Linked DNA regions of Rhizobium sp. N324. The protein of the gene in region 2 interacts with the protein of the main gene of each other region in a pairwise test. Links are inferred from orthologs where the notes say so. Each region holds a gene or a part of one and is shown on either strand. Other genes may lie near its edges.

Region 1 (7,031 bases), 3.0 Mb from region 2 along the record:
CGCACAAGCCACATGTCATCCTCGTCGTCGGCGTCAACGGTACCGGCAAGACGACGACGATCGGCAAGCTGGCGGCGAAGCTATCCGGTGCCGGGTTGAAGGTGATGCTGGCGGCCGGCGATACGTTCCGCGCGGCAGCGATCGAGCAGCTGAAGATCTGGGCCGAGCGGACGAACTCGGAATTCGTCGGCACCAAGCTTGGCGCCGATGCCGCCGGCCTTGCCTATGACGCCTTCGAACAGGCCAAGGCGAAAAAATGCGACGTGCTGATCGTCGATACCGCCGGCCGCCTGCAGAACAAGGCCGAGCTGATGGCCGAGCTCGAGAAGATTGTGCGCGTGCTCGGCAAGCTCGATCCCGATGCGCCGCACACCGTGCTGCAGACGCTCGACGCGACGACGGGACAGAATGCGCTAAGCCAAGTCGAGATCTTCCGCAACGTCGCCGGCGTCAACGGGCTGATCATGACCAAGCTCGACGGCACGGCACGCGGCGGCATCCTCGTCGCTATCTCCGCCAAGCACAAGCTGCCGGTCTATTTCATCGGGATCGGCGAGGGCGTCGACGATCTGGAGCCATTCGAAGCCGAGGATTTCGCCCATGCCATTGCCGGACTTCCGCAATGATGCCACAGATATGCCGCCGAGAGCCTGCAAGGCACGGCCGGCAACCAGATTGTCAGGAATAGCAGGTTTGACGAACGCATGAGCACCGAAAGCGATATCACCCCGACCCCGGCCGACCGGCATCATCCGCTGCTGAAGCTGGCGCTGGAACTCGGGCCGCTGCTGATCTTCTTCTTTGCCAACCTGCGTGCTGAGTGGCTGGCGGGAAAGTTTCCGGCCCTGGTTGCGCTCGGAGGGCCGCTTTTCATTGCTACTGCGCTCTTTATGACAGCGACGATCGTCTCGCTTGTCGTTTCGAAGATTGTGCTTGGGCACTTACCGGTGATGCCTTTCGTCTCCGGTCTGGTGGTGGTTATCGTCGGCGCGCTGGCAATCTACCTGCAGAACGAAACCTTCATCAAGATGAAGCCCACGATCATCAACGGGCTCTTTGGCGTTGTGTTGCTCGGGGGACTTGTCTTTGGGAAATCGCTGCTCGGCTACGTGTTCAACACCGCCTTCGAACTCGATGCTGAGGGCTGGCGTAAGCTTACCATTCGCTGGGGCATTTTCTTTCTATTCTGCGCGGTCCTTAACGAGGTCGTCTGGCGTGGTTTTAACTGGTACTATCAGCCTGATATGAAAGCAGCAGACAATGCTTGGGTGGTCTTCAAGGTGTGGGGCAATATTCCGATCACCCTCATTTTCACCATGTCACAGATGCCGCTCATTCTGAAGCATAGCATCAATGTGGAAACGGATGGCGAAAAGTGAGCGCTACAGAGGCCGAATATCGTGTCGGACACCAAAGTTTCTGGTTCGTCGCCTGCCTAGCAGTGCTGGTCGCCCAGATCGTTGCCGAATATATGATGGGCCGCGTGCCGATCTGCGCCTGCGGTTATGTCAAGCTATGGGAGGGCGGGGTCAACACCAGCGGCAATTCGCAGCATCTGTCGGACTGGTACACGCCGTCGCATATCATCCACGGCTTCCTGTTCTACGGGCTCGGCCATCTCGTCCTGCGCCGCAAGCCGCTGGCGGCAAAGCTGCTGCTGGCGCTCGTCATCGAATCCGGCTGGGAGCTGCTGGAAAATTCACCGCTGATCATCGACCGCTACCGCACGGCGACGATCGCACTCGACTATTACGGCGACAGCATCCTGAATTCGGCAATGGACACCGTGTTCATGTGCATCGGCTTCTTCTTCGCATCGCGCGCGCCGGTGGCGCTGACGGTGGCGATCGCCCTCTTCTTCGAGATTTTCACCGGCTATGTGATCCGCGATAATCTGACGCTCAATGTGGTGATGCTGATCTGGCCGGTGGAGGCGATCAAGGTCTGGCAGGGCGGGGTTTAGGCCAGGTCAGAAGAAAACCCCTCCCCAACCCCTCCCCACAGGTGGGAGGGGCTTGAGTGCGGCGCCCGTCTTATTCCACTTCACCGTTTCATCCGCGGAAAGGCTGCTGCTTGGCGCCATACAGCGCGTCATATAAGTCCCTCCCCCTTGTGGGGAGGGGTTGGGGAGGGGTCTTCACCCGAGATGAAACTTACGAACCCGGCTTCTCCAGCGCCTTTTCCATCGCCGGAAACAGCCCTTCCTTCAGGCTGATATCGTCGAAGGGGCCGACGCGTTTGTAGAGGATCGTGCCGTCGGGGCTGACGAGGTAGCTTTCCGGAATGCCGTAGACGCCCCAGTCGATCGCCGCCTTGCCGTTCGGGTCGATGCCGATCGCCTGATAAGGATTGCCGAGTTCGCCGAGGAAACGCAGGGCGTTGTCGTTCTGGTCCTTGTAATTGATGGCGACGATGTTCAGCCGTCCGTCTTTCGCCAGTTCCTTCAACACGGGATGTTCGGCGCGGCAGGGCACGCACCAGGAGGCGAAGACGTTGACGAGGGTCAGCTTGCCCTTGATGGCCGCATCGGTCAGCGCCGGCAGATTGGCGCCGTCGAGCGGCGGCAGGTTCAGTGCCGGTGCCTTGGTGCCGATCAGGGCGGAGGGGATTTCGGTGATGTTCTTGCCGTGGAAATCCTGGTCGTAGAGCATCTTTGCCGCCGTCGCCGCAATGCCGCCGAAGACGATCAGCGGCAGAAGCGCCAGCGCATAACGGCCAAGTCCGCGCGATGTGGCGGTCGTGGTTTCAGGCGCTTCGCTCATTCGCCGTCCTTTGCACGCGCCGAGCGGCGGCGGATGCCGGCGGCTTCCAAGGCTGCGAGCTCACGGCGACGCGCCTGGCCGTCGGCCCAGGTCCAGAGCGTGACAGCGATCGTCACGAGAGCGGCAAAGCCATAGGATGCGTAGACGTAGAAGGTGTGCGTCAAATCTGTTCCTCGCGGCTGGCCATACGGGCGGCGAGACGGCGCTGGGCGGCGATGCGGCGGCGCCAGATCTCGTTCCTCATCGCCATGATATGCAGCGTGAAGAAGAGCAGGGTGAAGGCGATCGCCATGACGAAGAGCGGCCGCAGGAATTCCGGATCGATCGCCGGGCCATCAAGGCGCATCACGCTTGCCGACTGATGCAGCGTGTTCCACCACTCGACCGAGAATTTGATGATCGGGATATTGACGAAGCCGACGAGGATGAGCACGGCGGAAACGCGCGCGGCCTTCGACGGATCGTCGATAGCACGGCTGAGCGCGATCAGACCGAGATACATCAGGAAGAGAACGAAAACGGAGGTCAGCCGCGCATCCCACACCCACCAGGTGCCCCACATCGGCTTGCCCCAGAGCGAGCCGGTGACGAGGGCGAGCAGGGTGAAGGCGGCGCCGAGCGGGGCCGCGGCCTTGGCGGAGACGTCGGCCAGCGGATGGCGCCAGACCAGCGTGCCGATCGCAGAGCAGCTCATGATCGTATAGCACATCATCGACAGCCAGGCCGAGGGCACATGGATATACATGATGCGCACGGTCTCGCCCTGCTGGTAATCGCCTTCCGTGGAGAAGCTGAGATAGAGGCCGACCGCAAAACAGAGGGCGGTAATGCCGGCCAGCCACGGAATGATGCGCGCCGCCAGCGCCAGGAACCGCGTCGGGTTGGCGAGGTCGCTGAATTTGCTGATGGCAAGGCTCGTTTCGCTCATGTCCGCTTCCTTATCTTGATCCGGCTTTTCCCGCAATCGAATGCCAATCAATCCGTCGTGTTTCGCAGTGCAACGGCGGCAGCGGCCGGACCGATGACCGCGAAGAACAGGGTCAGCGCGATGAGGATGAGGAAGGGTGGCAGGAACGGAGCGGGATCCTCGACGGCGGCATAGGTGGCGCTGACGCCGAAGATCAGCACCGGTATGGTCAGCGGCAACACCAGGATCGAGACCAGCAGGCCGCCGCGGGGCAGGGCGACGGCGACGGCGGCGCCGACGGCGCCAATGAAGGTGATGGCTGGCGAGCCGACGAGCAGCGTCAGCATAGTGGCAGCAATCGCCGTCTCGTCCATGTTCATGAACAGGCCGAGCAACGGCGAGGCAATCACCAGCGGCAGGCTGGTCGCCGTCCAGTGGGCGAAGCATTTGACCAGCACGGTCAGGACAAGCGGCGTGTCCTGCATGAGCATCAGGTCGAGCGATCCGTCGTCGCGCTCGGCCTGGAACAGGCGGTCGAGGCCGAGGAGGGCGGCAAGCAGCGCGCCGATCCAAACGATGGCGGGGCCGATGCGGGAGAGAAGTTTGAGATCGGGACCGACGCCGAAGGGAATAACGGCGACGATCGTGAGGAAGAACAGCACCCCGATCAGCGCACCGCCGCCGGCGCGGATCGAGAGTTTGAGATCGCGGAGGAAGAGGGCGGTCATTCGGGGTGCTTTTCCCTGATGGGTGAGGAAAACCTGTTCCAAGCGGTAGAGGAAAACCCCTCCCCAACCCCTCCCCACAAGGGGGAGGGGCTAAGCTGCGGTCTCCGACGACGGCCAAACGCAAGCGGGGTGTACGTTGTTGCCGTTCTGCAGATTGCGACGATGCGGTTAGTATGAGGCAGCGCCGCACGGTAGCCCCTCCCCCTTGTGGGGAGGGGTTGGGGTGGGGTTTTCACGTCATGTCCTTGCAAACAACCGCAAACCATCATCCCCATACCCCCGCATCCACACCGGCAAAACCCGTCATCTTCAACTCCTGCGCATTCTTCAATCCCAGCGGCTGGTGCGTCGCCGCCAGCACGATGCCGCCTTCGGCCAGATGCGCTTCGATCAAGCTGGCGAACAGCCGGTCGGCGCTGGCATCGAGTGCCGCCGTGGGTTCGTCGAGGATCCAGACGGGGCGGTGGGCGACGAGCAATTTGGCGAAAGCTATCCGGCGCTGCTGGCCGGCGGAGAGGTAACCGAAGGGAAGATGGGTTATCCCCGACAGGCCGACGGCGTTAGCCGCATCCTCGACGGAGAAGCCTGTATTTCCGAGAAAGCTACGCCAGAAATCGAGGTTCTCTGCAACCGTAAGTTCATTCTTCATTGCATTCCGATGGCCAAGGTAGTGGCTGGCCTCGCCGGGATGCCTGTCTTCCCGGCCCTCTCCGTCGCGGAAGATGACAGTGCCCTTCTCCGGTCTCAGGAGGCCGGCGACGACGCGCAGTAAAGTGGACTTTCCCGATCCATTTCTGCCGGTCAGAATGAGCGCCTCGCCGGACGCCAAGTGAAAGGAAATGTTAACGAAAATCAGATCCTCACCGCGCCTTGCGGCCAGATTTTCGGCGGTGAGATGCATGCATCGGCTCTTTCTTGGTTTCGGCTTCCGGAGGGGTCAAAAAATCTCCGATTTTGACCGTGCTCGGGTATGGCAAGTTTTTAGGAAATTATCTATAAGACCGGCAACCACGCCAGCGGTCGGCGTGAATTTCATCCTTGCGCCGAACTTGGAGCGTCCGTTCCACGTGCGGACAGCGGAAATGGCCGTACCCGCATCCTGATGTGCATTAAGTGCATAGGCGTTCGCACGACTGTGTTGGCTATCAGAAACGGGGTCTCTCGTGTCTAAATCTCTTGACAGTTTCAATTGTCGTTCCACGCTTTCCGTTGGTGGAAAGGATTATGTCTATTACAGCCTGCCCAAGGCTGAGGCAAACGGTCTGCCCGGCGTCTCGAAGCTTCCCTATTCGATGAAGGTGCTGCTCGAAAACCTGCTGCGCTTCGAAGACGGCCAGTCGGTCACCAAGGAGCACATCCTGGCCGTTGCCGAATGGCTGAACAACAAGGGTGCGGTCGAAAACGAGATCGCCTATCGCCCGGCGCGCGTGCTGATGCAGGACTTCACCGGCGTTCCGGCCGTCGTCGATCTTGCCGCGATGCGCGACGCGATGGTGTCGCTCGGCGGAGATCCCGAGAAGATCAACCCGCTGGTTCCCGTCGACCTCGTCATCGACCACTCCGTCATCGTCGATGAATTCGGCACGCCGCAGGCTTTCGCCAAGAACGTCGAGCTGGAATATCAGCGCAACGGCGAGCGCTACCGCTTCCTGAAGTGGGGCCAGCAGGCATTCAAGAATTTCCGCGTCGTGCCTCCCGGCACCGGCATCTGTCACCAGGTCAACCTCGAATATCTCGGCCAGACCGTCTGGACCAAGGAAGAGGACGGCGAGACGATCGCTTATCCGGATACTTGCGTCGGCACCGACAGCCACACGACGATGATCAACGGTCTCGGCGTTCTCGGCTGGGGCGTGGGCGGTATCGAAGCTGAAGCGGCGATGCTCGGCCAGCCGGTCTCGATGCTGCTGCCTGAAGTCATCGGCTTCAAGCTGACCGGCAAGCTCAAGGAAGGCGTCACCGCGACCGACCTCGTTCTGACCGTCGTGCAGATGCTGCGCAAGAAGGGCGTCGTGTCGAAGTTCGTCGAATTCTTCGGCCCGGGCATGGACAACATGCCGCTCGCCGACCGCGCGACGATCGGCAACATGGGTCCGGAATACGGCGCCACCTGCGGCTTCTTCCCGGTCGACGGCGAAACCATCAACTATCTCACCATGTCCGGCCGCACGCATGACCGGATCGCGCTGGTCGAAGCCTATTCGAAGGCCCAGGGCATGTGGCGTGACGGCGACGGTTCCGACCTCGTCTTCACCGATACGCTGGAACTCGATCTCGGCGACGTCGTGCCGTCGATGGCCGGCCCGAAGCGCCCGGAAGGCCGCATCGCGCTCGAAAACATCGCTTCCGGTTTCGCCGGCTCGATGGATGCCGACTACAAGAAGCCCGGCCAGCTCAACAATCGCTATGCGGTCGAAGGAACGGATTTCGATCTCGGCCATGGCGACGTGGCGATCGCCGCCATCACCTCCTGCACCAACACCTCCAACCCGTCGGTGCTGATCGCTGCCGGCCTTCTTGCCCGCAACGCTGTTGCCAAGGGGCTGAAGACCAAGCCGTGGGTCAAGACCTCGCTGGCGCCGGGATCGCAGGTCGTCGGCGAATATCTCGCCAAGTCGGGCCTGCAGGCCGATC
Region 2 (7,104 bases):
GGTGACCTCCTGGTTGTTGACCGAGGTGATCTTCTCGCCTTCCTTGATGCCCTTGTCGGCGGCGTCGGAGTCCGGGTCGATGCCGGTGATCGCCAGGCCCTTGCCGTCATCGGAGGGACCGACCGTCAGGCCGAGATCGGCGAGCGCCTTTTCAGACGCCGGCGCCTCGGGCTGCTGCGGCTGACTGTTGTCGTCGGCGTTCGCATCCTTCTGGTCGGCCGGCAGCGTGCCGAGTTCGACGGTCAAAGACTGCGCCTTGCCGGCACGCCAGACCGAAAGCTCGACCTTGCTGCCCGGCTGCATCGCACCGATGCGGCGGCTGAGATCGCGCGCATCCTTGATCGTTTCACCGTTCAGCGCCGTGACGACGTCGCCGGCCTTCATGCCGGCCTTGTCGCCGGGAGAGCCCGCCTGCGGGGCGACGACGAGGGCGCCGCTCGGCTCGGACAGACCGATGGATTCGGCGATATCCTTGGTCACCGGCTGGATCTGGACGCCCAGCCAGCCGCGCGACACCTGGCCATCCTTCATCAGATCGGCAACGACATCCTTGGCCGTCGAGGCGGGAATGGCGAAGGCAATGCCGACGCTGCCGCCCGACGGCGAGAAGATCGCGGTGTTGATGCCGACCACTTCGCCGCTGAGGTTGAAGGTCGGGCCACCGGAGTTGCCGCGGTTCACGGCCGCGTCCACCTGCAGGTAATCGTCATAAGGACCGGAGCCGATATCGCGGCCGCGGGCCGAGACGATGCCGGCTGTGACCGTGCCGCCGAGACCGAAGGGATTGCCGACGGCGACGACCCAATCGCCGACGCGGACGTTGTTGTCGTCGGCCCAGTTGACGTAGGTGAACTTCTTGCCCTTGCCGTCGACCTTCAGCACGGCGAGGTCGGTGCGCGGATCCCTGCCGATCAGCTTGGCATCGAGTTCGGTGCCGTCATTCATGACGGCGACGAAGGCCTGGCCATCGGACACGACGTGGTTGTTGGTGACGATGTAGCCGTCCTCGGAGATGAAGAAGCCCGAGCCTTGAGCAACCGGACGCAGACGGCCCTTACCGCCGGGGCCGTTCGGGCCGCCGGGGCCGTTCTGGCCAAAGCGCCGCTGATGGCCCTGCTGATCATTCGGCTCCTGACCGCCGAACTGCTTGAAGAAGCGCTTCAGCGGGTGATCGTCGGGAAGATCGTCAAAACCGCGGCCGTTGAAATCGAAGGACAGGCCGTCATTGTCGGAGACGGGATTGACGCGATTTTCGACGCGAACGGAAACGACGGCCGGCGAAACGGCATCGACAACATTGGCAAAGCTCGGGACAGCAGGTGCTTGAACCTTGACTGCTTCGGCATAGGACCGGGTGATTTCGAGCGGAACGCCGGTTGCGAGCACAGCGGCCGCGATACCGGCAACGGTAGAAGCCTTGAGCACGGTGGCGAGGGACGGACGTCCGTTGAAATTCTTGAGCATTGGAGCACCTTCTCTTGTTCTTAAATCTTCAGCCCGGCAGCGCCGGATCAGTCGATGCATCAAGATATAGGATGGCGCACCTTACTGCGAACTGTCCGGCCAATGAAAAATTGGTAATGTTGAAATGTTTGCTTCGGCCAATCCGCCGGAGCCGACGATTGCCGCCGATGGACCGCCTACTTTTTCAGAAGATCGTTCAACTTCGACTGCTCATCCGCGGTCAATTTACTTCCCGTCGGCTTGCCTGAGCGCCTGCGGGCAAAGACGAGCAGCGACAGGCCGCCGGCGAGCACCAGCAGCGCCGGGGCGCCCCACAGCAGGCCCGTCTTCATGCTGAACCGCGGCTTCAGCAGCACGAATTCGCCGTAGCGCGAGACGATATAGTTCAGCACCGCCTCGTCGCTGTCACCGTCGGTGATGCGCTCGCGCACCAGCAGGCGCAGATCCTTGGCGAGATCGGCATTGGAATCGTCGATCGACTGGTTCTGGCAGACCATGCAGCGCAGTTCCGCCGAAAGGGCGCGAGCGCGCGCTTCCAGTGCCGGGTCGGCGAGCACCTCGTCCGGGTTGACGGCGAAGGCCGGCGCGGCCAACAGCATCAAGACGAAAGCCAGGAGGAGACGCCGCATCATTCCGCCGGCTCCATGGCAGGCTCTGCCGGCTTTGCCGCCTTCGCCTTCCTCCGTGGCGCGCCGACGCGCAGGCGGCGGTCGGTGAGGGAGACGAAGCCGCCGAAGGCCATGACAAGCGCTCCGCCCCAGATGCAGAGGATGAACGGCTTCCACCAGATGCGCACGACGATGCCACCGTCCTTGGTGGCGTCACCCAATGAGACGTAGAGCTGGCTGAGGCCGAAGGTCAGGATGCCGGCCTCCGTCGTCGGCATCTGGCGGGCGGTGTAGAGGCGTTTGGCCGACCAGGTATCGGCGACCGCGACACCGGCGCGACGAATGGTGAAGTGGCCGCGCTCCTCGGTGTAGTTCGGCCCGCTCGCCGGCTGCATGCCGTCGAAATGCAGGCTGTAGCCGCCGGCGTCAGTGGTCTCGCCGGGCTTCATCTCGATGACATGCTCGGTCTGGAACGTCGTCACCGCGACGATGCCGAGCACGCTGATGCCGAGCCCGGCATGGGCAAGCGCGGTGCCGAAGGCCGACCGCGGCAGGCCGGTCAGACGGCGCCAGGCGAGGTTGCCCGTAACCTTGCCGATGCCGGCGCGATACCAGAGATCGGCGATGGCGCCGAAGACCAGGAACAGCCCGGCCGCCAGCCCCAGCACGGAAAGCACCGGCCCGCCATGCTGGAGATAGAAGAAGATCACCGCAGCAAGGAAGGCGAGACCGGCGACCAGATAGAGCCGTTGCAAAACGCCGAGCAGATCGCCGCGTTTCCAGGCCAGCAGCGGTCCGAAGGGCACGATGACGATCAGCGGCGCCATCAACAGGCCGAAGGTCAGGTTGAAGAAGGGCGGCCCGACGGAGATCTTGTCGCCGGTCAGCGTCTCCAGCAGCAGCGGATAGAGCGTGCCGGTCAGCACCGTGCCGCAGGCGACCGTCAGGATCAGATTGTTGACGACGAGCGCGCCCTCGCGCGAAATCGGGGCAAACGGCCCGCCGGCCGAAAGCTTCGGGGCGCGGAAGGCAAACAGCGACAGCGCCCCGCCGATGAAGATCAGCAGGATGCAGAGAATGAAAACACCGCGGGAGGGATCGCTGGCAAAGGCATGCACCGAGGTCAGCACGCCGGAGCGCACCAGGAAGGTGCCCATCAGCGACAGCGAGAAGGTGAGGATGGCCAGCAGCACCGTCCAGATCTTCAGCGCCTCGCGCTTTTCCATGACGAGGGCCGAATGCAGCAGCGCGGTGCCGGCAAGCCAGGGCATGAAGGAGGCGTTCTCAACCGGATCCCAGAACCACCAGCCGCCCCAGCCGAGTTCGTAATAGGCCCAGTAGGAGCCCATGGCGATGCCAAGCGTCAGGAAGGTCCAGGCGGCGAGCGTCCAGGGCCGCACCCAGCGGGCCCAGGCGGCGTCGATGCGGCCTTCGAGGAGTGCGGCGACGGCAAAGGAGAAGCAGACGGAGAAGCCGACATAACCGAGATAGAGCAGCGGCGGGTGGATCGCCAGACCGATATCCTGCAGGACCGGATTGAGATCGCGGCCCTCGGCCGGCGCCGGATCGAGCCGCAGGAAGGGATTGGAGGTCAGCAGGATGAACAGGGTGAAGGCAACCGAAATCCAGGCCTGCACGGAAAGCACATTGGCCTTCAGCGTCTCCGGCAGGTTGCGGCCGAAGACGGCGACCAGGGCGCTGAACAGCGTCAGGATCAGCAGCCAGAGCATCATCGATCCCTCGTGATTGCCCCAGACGCCGGAATATTTGTAGATCAGCGGCACCAGCGAATGCGAATTCTCCCAGACGTTCTCGACCGAGAAGTCGGAGACGACATGGGCATAGGTCAAGACGCCGAAGGAGAAGGCGACAAGCGCAAACATCGCCAGCGAACCGACGGTCGCCACATCCATCATCGCCCGGTCATGGCGGCGGGCGCCGATGACCGGCACGATCGAAAGGATGAGCGCCGTTGCCAGCGCCAGCACCAGCGCGTAATGGCCGATCTCGATGATCATTGCGTCGCCTTCGCCTCCTCGCCTTGCCCCTCTTTCCACAGCCCCTGCTGCTTCAGCCTGTCGGCCACGTCTTTCGGCATATAGGTCTCGTCATGCTTGGCGAGCACGGTATCGGCGGTAAAGATGTTGGTGCCCGGCGCAAACATGCCTTCGGTGACGACCCCCTGCCCTTCGCGGAAGAGATCGGGGAGGATCCCGGTATATTGGACTTTCACGGCATTGGCACTGCCGTCGGTGACGGAAAATTCCACGGTCGAGCCGGCGCCGCGCACGACGCTGCCTTCGCCGACGAGGCCGCCGAGCCGGATGCGGGTTTCCGGCGCCACCGGCGTCTTGGCCAGATCGGCTGGCATGTAGAAATAGGCGACCGACTGGCTGAAGGCGAACATGACCAGCAGCACGGCGGCGGCAATGAAGCCCATGCCACCTGATATCACCGCCAGGCGCTTCTGCTTGCGGGTCATTCAGCCAATCCTTCCGTTGATATGCCGAGTTCCTTGGCCATCGCCAGCAATTGCCTGCCCTGTTCGCCGGGCGGCGGAAAGGCTGCAAGCCCGCGCTTCAGCGCAGCGGCGGCACGATCCTTGTCGTTCAAGACGGCGTAAGAGCGGACGAGCCGCACCCATCCCTCGAAATTGTTCGGTTCTGCGCTAAGCTTGGCATCGAGGCTTTCAACCATGCCGCGGATCATCTGCTGCCGGTCGCCGGCGCTCATGTTTTCGGCCGCCGCGACATCCTGCTGCGTGGGATTGCCGGGGGCAGCCTGATTGGCGCCCGGGGCAGCCTGATTGGCGCCCGAGGCAGCCGCACCGGCGCCCGGGGCAGCCGCACCGGCCGGCGCGCCGCCATTCATGGCGATATGCTCATTGACCAGCGGCAGCCAGGGCGCATCGGCCGGCGATTGTTTCGCCAACGCCTCGAAGGCCTTGCGTGCCTCATCGGACTGTCCCGCCTGCTCCATGCTGAGGGCGACGTAGAAGCGGGCGCGCGGATTGTCCGGTTCCAGCGTCAGCGACTGTTCCAGCACCTGACGCGTCTCCTCGGTCACCACACCGTCGGAGACGGCCATCAGCGTCTCGGCAAGGCCGTCGAGCCGGGCCGGGCTTGGGCCGAGCAGCCGGATGGCGTTGCGGTAGGCCAGTTGCGCATCGTTCACCCGCATGGTGCGGAGATAGATCGGCGCCAGCACGTCCCAGCCCTTACCGTCATCGGGGCTTTGCGCCAGGTGCCGTTCCGCCTTGGCGATCAGCACCGCCACATCGTTGCCGGGATTTTCCAGCCGCGCTTCCAGCGGCTGCGCGGGCAAGTCCGGCCGGCCCGTCGTCAGATAAAGACAGAGCCCGAGAAGCGGCAGCACGAGCAGCACGAAGGCCTCGGTGAAACGGTGATGCCGCGCGGGCTTCGGCGCCTCTTCCGGCTCGCCGGCGGAAACGGCGATCAGCCGACGGCCGATTTCGGCCCTGGCATAGTCGGCTTCTTCAGGCGTGATAAGCCCGCCGTTGAGATCGCGGTCAAGTTCGCGCAGCTGGTCGCGATAGACCGCCGCCTCACCCGCACGGAGGTTTTCCGCCGCCTTCGCACCGCGCAGAAGGGGGTAGAGCAGGATGGCAGCGACGACTGCCGTCAGAACGGCAACGAGAATCCAGAACAGCATATCGGCCCAAATACGTGAAGCGCGTCGCCATTCCAACTGCCAAAGCCGGAATGACGAAGATTTGAGGCTATAAGCCGCAATTCACCTGATTTAGCCGAGCGGCGACCAGCTGCCATCCTCGTTGCGGCAGGCAGCGCCCCGCACCACGGTGTCCTTGCCGTCGACGGTCAGCGTATGGGTATATTGCCGGCAGTTCTGCGAGCCAACCTGATAGGGTGCGGCGGCAACCACCTTGCCGGTGACGTCGTTGCCGGTCCACAGCACCGGCTGGCCGACGGCCGCACCTTCCAACGCCCGATATTCCGCCTCCAGCGCCCGCTGCTTGTCGCTATCGTTCAGCGTCACGCCGCTGCGGCCGGCAAGGCCGCCCTGCAACGCGGTGAGGAAGGCGGCCGAGGCCGAGGGCTTGCTCGAAAAAATGCCGCGTGAAGCGGCACCTTTCGTCGTCGTGCAGCCGGAGAGCGCGACGGCGACGAGAAGAGCGGAAGCGATCATGCCTTGCGAGCGTAAAATCATTGCGTCGAACCACGATCAGGGGTCAAATTCAGCCGATCGAAGTGCAGCGTCCCCGTGTCAGCATTAAGGCAAAGCATGCTATACGCTTGCCAGTATCTTTGTGACATCAAGCAGTTGCTCATGCAACATCCTTTGTGATGCCCGGCAGGATAAGCTTCGCCTTGAGCCCGCCCCATTCGCCGCGGGAGAGCTCGAGCCGCCCCTGATACTCACCGGAAATCTCGGTGACGATCGACAGGCCAAGCCCGGTTCCGGGCTTGCTTTCGTCGAGCCTGCGGCCGCGCTTCAGCGCCTCGCGGATCTGGTCGGGCTCCAGGCCCGGCCCGTCATCCTCGACGGCGAGCTCCACCCAGTGGCGGCGCGCGCTCGCCTCAGCCCCCCTGACGTCGTCGCCGGCCTCGACGGCGGAAAGCCGGACCTTGCTCTTGGCAAAACGGGCCGCATTCTCCAGGAGATTGCCGACGGTCTCCTCGAGATCCTGCTGCTCCATGGCGACGGCCAGATGCGGCGGCGAGACGACGAGATCGAATTCGGTATCGACGTTCAGCCGGCGCATGACGCGCACCAGCCGCTCCAGCGCCGGCTCGGCATCGGTGCGGGCGAGCACGGATTCGCGCTGCGCGGCGATGCGCGCCCTGTTGAGATAAGATTGTACCTGGCCCTGCATCGATTCCGCCTGGCTGCGCACCAGTTCGCCATGGGATTTTTCGAGCACGCGCGCCTCATTAAGGAGAACGGCGATCGGCGTCTTCAGCGAATGGGCGAGATTGCCGACCTGCATGCGGGCCCGCTCGACGATGCGGCGGTTGCTGTCGATCAGCGCGTTGACCTCATTGGCGAGCGG

Evidence for each region. Proteins that work in one complex are often made in the same cells at the same time.
Region 1: the proteins of ccmE (region 2) and AMK05_RS21305 interact in binary tests that used the Escherichia coli proteins (3 or more experiments, as listed by UniProt). The link is inferred for Rhizobium sp. N324 from one-to-one orthologs.

The regions. Positions count from the first base shown.
Region 1 is NZ_CP013630.1:4,419,322-4,426,352, reverse strand. What follows is about bases 1,807-4,733. They hold AMK05_RS21305 (heme ABC transporter permease), read right to left. Parts: upstream 3,691-4,733; coding sequence 2,923-3,690; downstream 1,807-2,922. Other genes in these bases: ccmA (heme ABC exporter ATP-binding protein CcmA), read right to left, coding at 4,663-4,733; ccmB (heme exporter protein CcmB), read right to left, coding at 3,738-4,397; ccmD (heme exporter protein CcmD), read right to left, coding at 2,759-2,926; AMK05_RS21315 (DsbE family thiol:disulfide interchange protein), read right to left, coding at 2,154-2,762; AMK05_RS21320 (DUF2585 domain-containing protein), read left to right, coding at 1,807-1,963. Outside these bases: signal recognition particle-docking protein FtsY, read left to right, coding at 1-626; AMK05_RS21325 (septation protein A), read left to right, coding at 705-1,379; more of AMK05_RS21320, read left to right, coding at 1,376-1,806; more of ccmA, read right to left, coding at 4,734-5,298; aconitate hydratase AcnA, read left to right, coding at 5,561-7,031. UniProt on the Escherichia coli protein: Required for the export of heme to the periplasm for the biogenesis of c-type cytochromes.
Region 2 is NZ_CP013630.1:1,417,637-1,424,740, reverse strand. The notes cover bases 2,821-5,820. They hold ccmE (cytochrome c maturation protein CcmE), read right to left. Parts: upstream 4,555-5,820; coding sequence 4,087-4,554; downstream 2,821-4,086. Other genes in these bases: ccmI (c-type cytochrome biogenesis protein CcmI), read right to left, coding at 4,551-5,744; AMK05_RS06835 (heme lyase CcmF/NrfE family subunit), read right to left, coding at 2,821-4,090. Outside these bases: AMK05_RS06845 (Do family serine endopeptidase), read right to left, coding at 1-1,464; AMK05_RS06840 (cytochrome c-type biogenesis protein), read right to left, coding at 1,641-2,096; more of AMK05_RS06835, read right to left, coding at 2,093-2,820; AMK05_RS06820 (hypothetical protein), read right to left, coding at 5,835-6,260; AMK05_RS06815 (sensor histidine kinase), read right to left, coding at 6,379-7,104. UniProt on the Escherichia coli protein: Heme chaperone required for the biogenesis of c-type cytochromes. Transiently binds heme delivered by CcmC and transfers the heme to apo-cytochromes in a process facilitated by CcmF and CcmH.